2 regions of the Nocardioides sp. BE266 genome follow, and region 1 is predicted to be linked to the other one. Evidence: predicted binding sites of a transcription regulator. Region 1 holds the regulator's gene; the other holds the start of a gene.

Region 1 (5,289 bases):
GGCTCAGCAGATGCCCGCGTGCAGGTGCGAGCGCAGCGCCGCGCCGAGCTCCTGCGGCGAGGAGACGGTGCGCAGGAAGTCGAGCCGCTCGGTGTGCGCGCCCGCCGCGTCCAGCCACGACACGTCCACCCCGGTCGCCTCGACACGCAGCAGGCTGGCCGCAAGGAGCGACTGGATCGGGAGGCCGAACGTCGCGGCCATCGCCGAGCGCAGCTCGAGCTCGTGGGCGTCGTTGGCGTGCTCGGCCGTGCGCTGGAGGTAGCCCTCGTTCAGCACGTGGCGCCGGTCGCGGAACTGGGCCAGGTCGACGGGGATCGCGAGCGCGTCGCGGTGGAGCGTCACGTCGGTCAGCTCCAGCGCCACCAGCGACCGCGGGTCACCGCAGCACGCGCAGCCGGAGTCGCGCACCGCCAGGCGCCCGTGGAGCAGCAGCGTGAGGCGGCGCTCGCGGGAGGAGTGGTGGCCCAGGCCGCTCGTCACCTCGACGACGCCGTCGAGGCCGACCCGGGCCGCGGCGAGGAGGGCGGAGTCGTCGCTCGCGCTGAACACGGGTGCGCCGTGCACGTCGCAGGTGACGTCGTACGTCTCGTCGCGCAGCTCGTCGTCGGCGTCACCGACCCGCCGCACGATCGAGGACGGGCACGACAGCACGCTGCGCGCGATCAGGGCCGCATGTGCCGGGGTCATCCGCCACCTCCGTGAGTCAGGTAAGGCAAGCCTAACCTCACTGACGGAGTCAGATCAACGGCAACCGCTTCTGGCTGTGTGGGAGGTGCTCGTAGCCCAGGCGCACGGCGCTCACCAGGCGCTCCGGCTCCCACGGCCACTCGCCCTGCGCGAGCGCCTCCGACTGGGGTACACCGCGCGACGCGAGGTCGCGGATGGTCTCGGCGATGACACCGAGCTCGACGCGCTGGTCCTGCACGAAGTCCTTGTCGACGACCTGGCCGTGCCCGGGGACGACCACGGTCGAGTCGGTCATCAGCCCGATCACCAGGTCGAGGGTCGACGGCCACTCCAGTGGCCACGAGTCGTCGCCGATGAACGGCGGGTCGGACTCCTCGACCAGGTCGCCGCCGAGCACCACGTCGGCGTCGGGCACACGGACGACGAGGTCGCCGGCCGTGTGGCCGCGGCCCGGGTGGATCAGCTCCACGGCCCGGTCGCCGAGGTCGAGCTGGCGCACGGAGGAGAAGGTCTCGGTGGGCAGCAGCAGCGTCGTGGCCAGGATCTCCTCGCGCCGCGGGTGGTCGGCGGCCTGCTCGTACATCTCGAAGGTGTGACCCGCCGACTCCTCGGCGTGGTCGCGCGCCCACTCCGTGGAGTGGATCGGCATCTCGCCGAACTGCTCGACCATCGTGGCGTTGCCGAAGTGGTGGTCCCAGTGCTCGTGGGTGTTGACCAGCCCGGTCAGCGGACCCGCGCCCAGACGTCGTACGTCGTCGGCGACGATGCGCGCCTGCGCGGCTGACCCGTGGGTGTCGACCATGACGAGGCCGTCCGACCCGCCGATCAGGGTGATGTTGACGTGCATCCAGTCGTAGTGCGCCACCCAGACCCGCGGCGCCACCTCGGTGAAGTCGGGCATGCTCCGGACCCTACGGGCTCCTAGTAGAGTTGGCACTCCAGTCGGACGAGTGCCAGCAACCAGCAGCGAGGAGGGCTCCATGGTCGACGACCGCAAGCTCGACGTGCTGCGCGCGATCGTGGAGGACTACGTCGCGACGGAGGAGCCCGTGGGCTCCAAGGCGCTGGTCGAGCGGCACGGCCTCGGGGTCTCCCCGGCGACCGTCCGCAACGACATGGCCGCGCTCGAGGACGAGGGCTACATCCACCAGCCCCACACCAGCGCGGGCCGCGTGCCGACCGACAAGGGCTACCGGCTCTTCGTCGACAAGCTGGCGACCCTCAAGCCGATGACCGTGGCCGAGCGACGCGCGATCGCCACGCTGCTCGACGGAGCGGTCGACCTCGACGACGTCGTGCAGAAGTCGGTGCGGCTGCTCAGCCAGCTCACCCGCCAGGTCGCCATCGTCCAGTACCCCACGCTCTCGCGCTCGACGGTGCGCCACGTCGAGCTGGTGCCGCTGACCCCGACCCGCCTGATGCTGATCCTGATCCTCAGCACCGGCCGGGTGGAGCAGCGCCTCGTCGAGCTCGACGAGGCGATCGGCGACGCCGACCTCGCCGAGCTGCGCGTCGCGGTCAACCAGGCCAGTGCCGGCGTGCAGATCGCCGCGGCCGCCGCGGCGCTGTGCGCCCTGCCCGACGACGTACGCCCCGAGCAGGTCGAGTCGACCCGCGCCGTGGTGGGCGTGCTCGCCGAGGCGATGTCCGACCACCGCAGCGACGAGCGCGTCGCGGTGAGCGGCACCGCCAACCTCGCGCGCTACGGCGACTTCGACACCGCGGTCCGACCCCTGCTCGAGGCGCTGGAGGAGCACGTCGTGCTGCTCAAGCTGCTGGGGGAGTCGGGCGCCGACGCGGTCACCGTCCGCATCGGCCACGAAGGCCCCTACACCGAGCTCGCCGCGACCAGCGTCGTGGCCACCGGCTACGGCCCGCTCGACGCGCACCTCGGTTCGCTCGGCGTGGTCGGCCCCACCCGCATGGACTACCCCGGATCCATGGCAGCCGTGCGCGCGGTCGCGCGCTACGTCTCCCGGATCCTCGATGAAGGAAACCAGTGACCCAGGACCCCTACGAGATCCTCGGCGTCTCGCGCGACGCGAGCGCCGACGACATCAAGAAGGCCTACCGCCGCCTCGCGCGGCAGCTGCACCCCGACGTCAACCCCGACCCGGAGACGCAGGAGCGCTTCAAGGACGTCTCGCGCGCCTACGAGGTGCTGAGCGACGCCGGCAAGCGGGCGGCCTACGACCGGGGCGGCGACGCCTTCAGCCAGGGCTTCGGCGGTGCCGGCCAGGGCTTCTCGTTCACCGACATCATGGACGCGTTCTTCGGTGGCGGCGCCGCGGCCGGTGGCCAGCAGCGCGGCCCGCGCTCGCGCGCCCGCCGTGGCCAGGACGCCCTGATCCGCCTCGACGTGACCCTCGGCGAGGCGGCCTTCGGCGTCACCAAGGACCTGAAGGTCGACACCGCGCTGCGCTGCGAGGCGTGCGAGGGCCAGGGCACCGCCCCCGGCACCTCGCCCACCACCTGCGAGACCTGCCACGGCCAGGGCGAGGTCGCTGTCGTCCAGCGGTCCTTCCTCGGCGAGATCCGCACGCTGCGCCCGTGCGCGGCGTGCCGCGGCTACGGCTCGGTCATCCCCGACCCCTGCCGCGAGTGCTCCGGCGACGGCCGCATCCGCTCGCGCCGCACGTTGACGGTGAAGATCCCCGCCGGCGTCGACAACGGCACCCGGGTCCAGCTCAGCGGCCAGGGCGAGGTCGGCCCCGGTGGCGGCCCCGCCGGTGACCTCTACGTCGAGATGCACGTCGAGCCGCACAAGACCTTCACCCGCCACGGCAACGACCTCCACACGACGGTCTCGCTGCCGATGACGGCGGCCGCGCTCGGCACCCAGCTCACGCTGCCGCTGCTCGAGGCCGACCTCGCGCCGTCGGAGGAGTCGGAGACCGAGAGCACCTACGAGCTCGACGTGCGTCCCGGCACCCAGTCGGGCAGCGAGCAGGTCATCCGAGGCTTCGGCGTGCCGAGCCTGCGGGGCGGTCGTGGCGACCTCGTCGTCAGCATCGTCGTGGACACCCCGACCCGGCTCGACCCCCGCCAGGAGGAGCTGCTGCGCGAGCTCGCGGCGATCCGCGGCGAGGAGTCGCCCGACGGGCAGGCCGAGGCGCCGCACAAGTCGATGTTCGGCCGGCTGCGCGACGCCTTCCAGGGCTGAGCCGGGGCTGATGTCGCTCCCGGTCCACCTCGTCGAGTCGCTGGCCGACGTCCGCGTCGGCTCCGTCGTCGAGGTGACCGGTGACGAGGCGCACCACGCCGTTGCCGTACGACGACTCCGCGAGGGCGAGCACGTCGTGCTGACCGACGGCCGCGGGACCTCGGTCACCGGCGAGGTCACCTCCACGGGCAAGCGCGTCTTCTCCGTGACGGCCTCCGCCGTCTCCCACGAGGAGCGCCCCGAGCCCGCGATCACCGTCGTCCAGGCCCTGCCGAAGGGCGATCGTGGCGAGCTCGCGGTCGAGGTGCTGACCGAGGTCGGCGTCGACCGGGTGGTGCCGTGGGCGGCGTCGCGCTCGGTCGCGGTCTGGAAGGGCGAGCGGGCGGCGAAGTCGCACGCGAAGTGGCAGGCCACCGCCCGGGAGGCGGCCAAGCAGGCGCGCCGCTCGTGGCTGCCCACCGTGACCCCGCTGGCATCGACCGCCGACCTCGCCGCCGTCGTCGGCGAGGCCGAGCTGGCCGTCGTCCTGCACGAGGACGCCGCCGACCCGCTCAGCGCGATCGACGTACCCACCTCCGGGCGGATCGTGGTCGTCGTGGGCCCCGAGGGCGGCATCGCCCCCGACGAGCTCGCGGCCCTCGAGGCCACGGGCGCCCGCACGGTCCGGCTCGGTGCGGAGGTGCTGCGCACCTCCACCGCCGGCGTCGTCGCGGTCGCCGCGCTGCTGTCGCGCACCGACCGCTGGGCCTGATCACCTCAACCGGCGAGGCAACGGCTACTCGACGACGGTGAACCGACGCGTGTCCGTGGTGAGCGCGCCCGACGGCGTCTGCACCTGGGACATCACGACGTAGTCGCCCGCCGGTGCGTCGGAGAGGTCGAAGGTGGCGGTGAAGGGCACCAGTCCCGCCCCGTCGGCCGCGAGTCGGTCGACCTCCTGGCCGACGACGAAGGTGCCCTCCCATCGCTGGACGCGGGTGGTCACGGTGCCGTCGGTGCCCGAGGCCCGGCCCCGGACAGTCAGCCGGCCCTCGTCGTTGTCGACCTCCAGCCCCTCCGACGGGTCGGAGAGCGACACAGGTGCGAGCACGTCGGCGTCGGGCGCTCCTCTCAACGGCTCCGTCGTCGCGACGCCGAGGATCGTGTCGGTGACCTGCTGCTCGAGCTGGACGTCTACGGGCACCTTGCCGTTGCCGTAGAGCGCCTGGGCTGTGCGGACGAGCTGCTCCAGGGCGAGTCCGGCGTCGTCCTTGCTCATGCCCGCGGGCCGCTCGACCGGGGCGTCGTCGAGGATGACCGTGATCACGTCCGGCTTCGGGATCCACTGCCGGAGCCGGACGCCGGCGGGCCACGCGGAGCGGTAGTCGGGGTCGAGCGCGTCGCCCCGCAGGGCCGCGTCGATGGCGTACAGCACCCCGCCGTCGGGCTCGTCAGTCGGC
Region 2 (5,289 bases), 640 kb from region 1:
GGCGCCTGGACCAGGCCGCGGCACGGCAGATCGCGCTGCTGACCCACCTGGCCGGTCCCGGCGGCGCGACGCCCGGAGCGGCCAGGGGCGCCTCCCGCGCCCTGTCGGCTGCCGCGGTGACGATGGTCGCCGGCGAGTGCACCGGTCGCGTCGTCGGGCAGCAGGTCTACGCCTACGGCGATCCCGCCGCGGTCTCGGTCTTCACCGCGGCGGCTGGCCGTGCCGGTCTCGACGTGCTGCTGCGCAAGGCGACGCCGGCGCGGCTCGCCCGGGCGATCCCGAAGCCGCACCGCAAGCCGGGGGAGCGCCGCAAGAAGTACAAGTTGCGCAAGCGGGCGTGGAAGAAGGCGGAGGCCCGGCGCGAGCGACGCCTCGCCTCGTGGACCGCCCGCGAGGACGCTCGTCTGGCCGCCGGCACGCCCGTCGGCTTCACCGGCTTCCACGATGCGCCGGTCGACGGCGACGTGGCGGTCGCCACCGACAGTCCGTGGGTGCTCGGCCGGGTGTCCGCCCCCACGCGCATCGCGACCTTCGGCGACACCCCTGCCGCGATGGACGTGCTCGTCGAGGTGCTGCTCGGGAAGGCGCCAGCGCCTGGTCGCCTGCCCGTGAGGGTCGCCGGCGTCGAGCGCTCCGGGTGCGACTTCGGGGAGTGACTCAGAAGGGCTCGACCAGCAGCGCCGTGCCCTGGCCGGCGGCCCGGGTCAGCACGAGGGTCGCCTCGTTGTCGCCCTTGAGGGCCAACCGCTTGCGCAGCTCCTCGGGCACGACCTGGACGCCGCGCTTCTTGATCGTCAGCCGGCCGATGCCGCGCTCGAGCAGGGCCGCCTTGAGCTGCTTCTCGCGGTAGGGGAGGTGCTCGACCACGCGGTAGCCCCGGGCGAACGGCGTACGGAACGAGTCGTCGCTGGTGACGTAGGCGATGTGCTCGTCGACGAGCCCGCCGTTGACGCCGGCCGCCACTGCCGTGACGAGGCCGGCGCGGATCACGGCGCCGTCGGGCTCGTAGAGGAAGGCGCCGACGCCACGGACGTCCGCGCCGGGGTCGTCCTCGTCGGTGAGGGTGGCCAGGCCGCGGTCACCGATGACGGTCGCGCGCCGGTCGGTGGTCGACAGGTCGGGCGACCAGAGCACGGCCTCCTTGACCTCGCCGCCGTCGCTGACCCACTCGGCCTCGACGCCGGCGGGCACCAGGTCGTGGCCGATGCCCGGCGCGACCTTGACGAGCGAACGACGAGCCAGCAGGTCGAGGACCCACGGCCACGGCGGGGTCCAGCCCTCGACGTCGAAGACCCGGCCGCGTCCTCCGCGCCGGGCCGGGTCGGCGAAGGCAGCGTCGAAGCCCCGCGGGTCGACGGTGGTCGCGTCGCCGGCCTGCACCGCGCCGGGCAGCCCGAGCGCGGTCAGGTTGGCCCGGGCCATGGCGGCCCGGACCGGGTCGAGCTCGACGCCGGCGGCGAGCAGGCCCGCTCGCGCGAAGGCGATCAGGTCGCCGCCGATCCCGCAGCCGAGGTCGATCACACTGCCGCCGGGGATCGCCGCCGCCAGTCGCGCGGCGCGGTGGTCGGCGACGCGGGTGCGGGTGGCCTGCTCGAGCGCGTCGGGGGTGAAGAACATCAGCCGGGCGGCCTCCCCGAGCTTCGCGACCCCCTTCTCGCGCAGCTGCGCCTGGGTGGTGGCGGCGGCCGCCTTCTCGGCGTCGGGCTCGAGACGTCGTACGACGCTCGCGACCCGCACCGGGTCGCCGGCGTGGTCGGCCCAGGCCTGGGCGGCGTGGACCAGCAGGCGCCCGCCGTCGGTCGTCTGCAGCCACTCCAGCGTCTCGATCTCCACGTGGGCATCCTGTCAGGCGGTCCGTGACCAGCCTGCGCTAGCACTCGGTTGGGCAGAGTGCTAGCGTCTGTGCTGGCACTCTCACCCCGAGAGCGCCAACGCTCGTGAGCCTGGCACGACCCCCGCGACGGCGTGCCGCCCGGATCGCGAGCCCACGTCCTGGGAGCCCGGACACAAGGGTCCGGTCTCCTGAAGAATCTCGTGAAGAGAAAGTGGAGGTTGATCCGAAGTGTCGGTCAACATCAAGCCCCTCGAGGACCGCATCGTGGTCCAGACGCTCGAAGCCGAGCAGACCACCGCCTCCGGCCTGGTCATCCCGGACACCGCCAAGGAGAAGCCCCAGGAGGGCGAGGTCGTGGCGATCGGTCCCGGTCGCATCGACGACAACGGCAACCGCGTCCCGCTCGACGTCGCGGTGGGTGACAAGGTCATCTACAGCAAGTACGGCGGCACCGAGGTCAAGTACGCCGGCCAGGAGTACCTCATCCTGTCTGCTCGCGACATCCTCGCGGTCGTTTCCTGACGCACCTGGCATCCCGGCTGGCGGCGTTGCTCGCCGCTCGACGACCGCTCCGCTCCAAGGTCGCCTTCGCGGCGGCGCCTTGCCAGCCGGGCGCCAGGCACGTCAGGCCCCTTTTCCTTTCTTCCTAGGAGCACTTCGATGCCCAAGATCCTGGAGTTCGACGAGAACGCCCGCCGCGCCCTCGAGCGCGGCGTCGACGCCCTCGCCAACGCCGTCAAGGTGACGCTCGGCCCCAAGGGCCGCTACGTCGTCCTCGACAAGAAGTGGGGCGCCCCCACGATCACCAACGACGGTGTGACCGTCGCTCGCGAGGTCGAGCTCGACGACCCGTTCGAGAACCTCGGTGCCCAGCTCACCAAGGAGGTGGCCACCAAGACCAACGACGTCGCCGGTGACGGCACCACCACCGCCACCGTGCTGGCCCAGGCCATGGTCCACGAGGGCCTGCGTGCCGTCGCGGCCGGCGCCAACCCGATGGGCCTCAAGCGCGGCATGGACGCGGCGGCCGAGGCCGTCGGCGACGCGCTGCGCGAGGCCGCCCGCGAGGTCGAGTCCCGCGAGGACATGGCGTCCGTCGCCACGATCTCCAGCCGTGACAGCCACATCGGCGACCTGCTCGCCGAGGCCTTCGACAAGGTCGGCAAGGACGGCGTGATCACGGTCGAGGAGTCCAACACCATGGGCACCGAGCTCGAGTTCACCGAGGGCATGCAGTTCGACAAGGGCTACATCTCGGCGTACTTCGTCACCGACCCGGAGTCGATGGAGGCCGTCCTCGACGACGCCTACATCCTGCTCCACCAGGGCAAGATCTCCTCGATCCAGGAGCTGCTCCCGGTGCTCGAGAAGGTCATCGCCACCGGCAAGCCGCTCTTCATCCTCGCCGAGGACGTCGAGGGCGAGGCGCTCTCGACCCTGGTCGTCAACAAGATCCGCGGCACGTTCAACGTCGCCGCGGTGAAGAGCCCCGCCTTCGGTGACCGCCGCAAGGCGATGATGCAGGACATCGCGACCCTGACCGGTGGTCAGGTCGTCGCCCCCGAGGTCGGCCTCAAGCTCGACCAGGTGGGCCTCGAGGTCCTCGGCCAGGCGCGCCGCGTCGTCATCACCAAGGACACGACCACCATCGTCGAGGGTGCTGGCGACAGCGCCGCCGTCGAGGGCCGCGTCAACCAGATCAAGGCCGAGATCGAGAACACCGACTCCGACTGGGACCGCGAGAAGCTCCAGGAGCGCCTCGCCAAGCTGGCCGGCGGCGTGTGCGTGATCAAGGTCGGCGCCGCCACCGAGGTGGAGCTGAAGGAGAAGAAGCACCGCATCGAGGACGCCGTCTCCGCGACGCGCGCCGCGATCGAGGAGGGCATCGTGGCCGGTGGCGGTTCCGCCATCATCCACGCCGTCTCGGTGCTCGACGACAACCTCGGCCTCACCGGTGACGAGGCTGCCGGTGTCCGCGTGGTCCGCAAGGCCGCCGACGAGCCGCTGCGCTGGATCGCCGAGAACGGCGGCGAGAACGGCTACGTCGTGACCGCCAAGGTCCGCGAGCTCGGTGTCGGCAACGGCTACAACGCCGCGACCGGCGAGTACGGCGACCTGGTCGCCCAGGGCGTCCTCGACCCGGTCAAGGTCACCCGCTCGGCCCTCGTCAACGCGACCTCCATCGCCGCGATGCTGCTCACGACCGAGACCCTCGTCGTGGACAAGCCCGAGGACGAGGAGCCCGCGGCCGCCGGCCACGGGCACGGCCACGGTCACTGACCGACCCCGCTCCGCACGACAGGCCCGCACCGGACTCCGGTGCGGGCCTGTCGCATGTGGTACGCGCCGTCCTCACGTGCCCCAGATGGTCCGGTAGGGCGTGCGGCAGTCCACCTTCACGTCGATCGGGTCGACGGAGTTGAGGTGGTAGATCCGGTAGCGGTCGCACGCAGTGCGGATGAACTCGTACTTGCTGATCAGCGACCGCTCGATGGGTCGCGTGCCGAGCTCGCTCCACGTGTTGATGTAGGACGCCTCGACGAACCACGTCGGCGGGTTGCTGCCGGTGAGCACCTTGCGGAGGTCCTCGAGCCCGGGGTCGAGGGTGCGCATCGGCAGCGACCAGAGATAGGGGTACGGCGACCCGGCGCGGCTCGACCACTGGATGTCGGCGCGGCCGCCGTAGACCAGCACCCGGTCGCCCGGTCGGGCCGCCGCGGCGATCGCCTCGCCGGTGCGGATCTCCACCGGCACCCGGCCGGTCACCCAGGAGCCGGTCCAGGACGCGAGGGCGATCACGCTGGAGGCGACCACGAAGCCGACGCAGGCCGGCGACAGCCGTCGGCGCGAGAGACGGAGGTCGTCGTGGGCCACGAGCGCGGCCAGCGCGAGGGAGAGGGGAGGGATGAGCACGAACAGGTAGGGCATCCAGAAGCTGCCGCTCAGCGCCACCCCGACCAGGTCGACCGTCACCATCGCCAGCACCGCGACGACCGGCACCGCGTCGTGGCGCAGGAGCGGGCGCACCCGGGCGAGGAAGCAGGCGAGCACGAGCAGCATCCCGGTGCCGACGAAGACCGCAGCCAGGACCCCGATGCGGCTCTGGGCTCCCTCGGAGTTCTGCCCGGCGATGACCCGGCTGGCGTCGGAGCGGAAGGAGACGGAGGCGTACCAGAGCGTGTGGAGCCGCACCCCCGACGCGAGGGCCCACGCGACCACCACTGCGACCGGCACGGCGGCGCCCGCGGCCGCTGCGGCGGCGAACCTCCCAGCCGTCCGCCACGGGATGTGCCGCGACACCGCGGAGCCCACCAGCAGCACCGCCCCGAAGACGATGCCGCCGAAGATGCTCTGCTTGAAGCCCAGCGCCAGCACGGCCAGGGCGCCGGCCCAGAAGGCGTCGAGGGCCGACACCCGGCGCACGGCCCGCAGGGCGAGCCAGCACGACGCCATCA

Evidence for each region. Region 1 encodes HrcA, which represses chaperone genes, less so after heat shock. Its sites were predicted from a motif close to TTGGCACTCGNNNNNNNCGAGTGCCAA; they were not measured.
Region 2: the regulator HrcA is predicted to act here: its motif matches at 1,871-1,897, upstream of groES (co-chaperone GroES).

Annotation. Positions count from the first base shown of each region.
Region 1 is NZ_JAURTI010000001.1:52,178-57,466, reverse strand. Features, by position in the region: gene J2X46_RS00310 (hypothetical protein) at 4-687, opposite strand; gene J2X46_RS00305 (MBL fold metallo-hydrolase) at 737-1,588, opposite strand; gene hrcA (heat-inducible transcriptional repressor HrcA) at 1,668-2,690, shown strand; gene dnaJ (molecular chaperone DnaJ) at 2,687-3,850, shown strand; gene J2X46_RS00290 (16S rRNA (uracil(1498)-N(3))-methyltransferase) at 3,861-4,601, shown strand; gene J2X46_RS00285 (GerMN domain-containing protein) at 4,626-5,289, opposite strand, start outside.
Region 2 is NZ_JAURTI010000001.1:695,656-700,944, reverse strand. Features, by position in the region: gene J2X46_RS03360 (glycoside hydrolase family 3 N-terminal domain-containing protein) at 1-656, shown strand, start outside; gene J2X46_RS03355 (class I SAM-dependent methyltransferase) at 658-1,833, opposite strand; gene groES (co-chaperone GroES) at 2,063-2,356, shown strand; gene groL (chaperonin GroEL) at 2,495-4,114, shown strand; gene J2X46_RS03340 (hypothetical protein) at 4,187-5,289, opposite strand, start outside.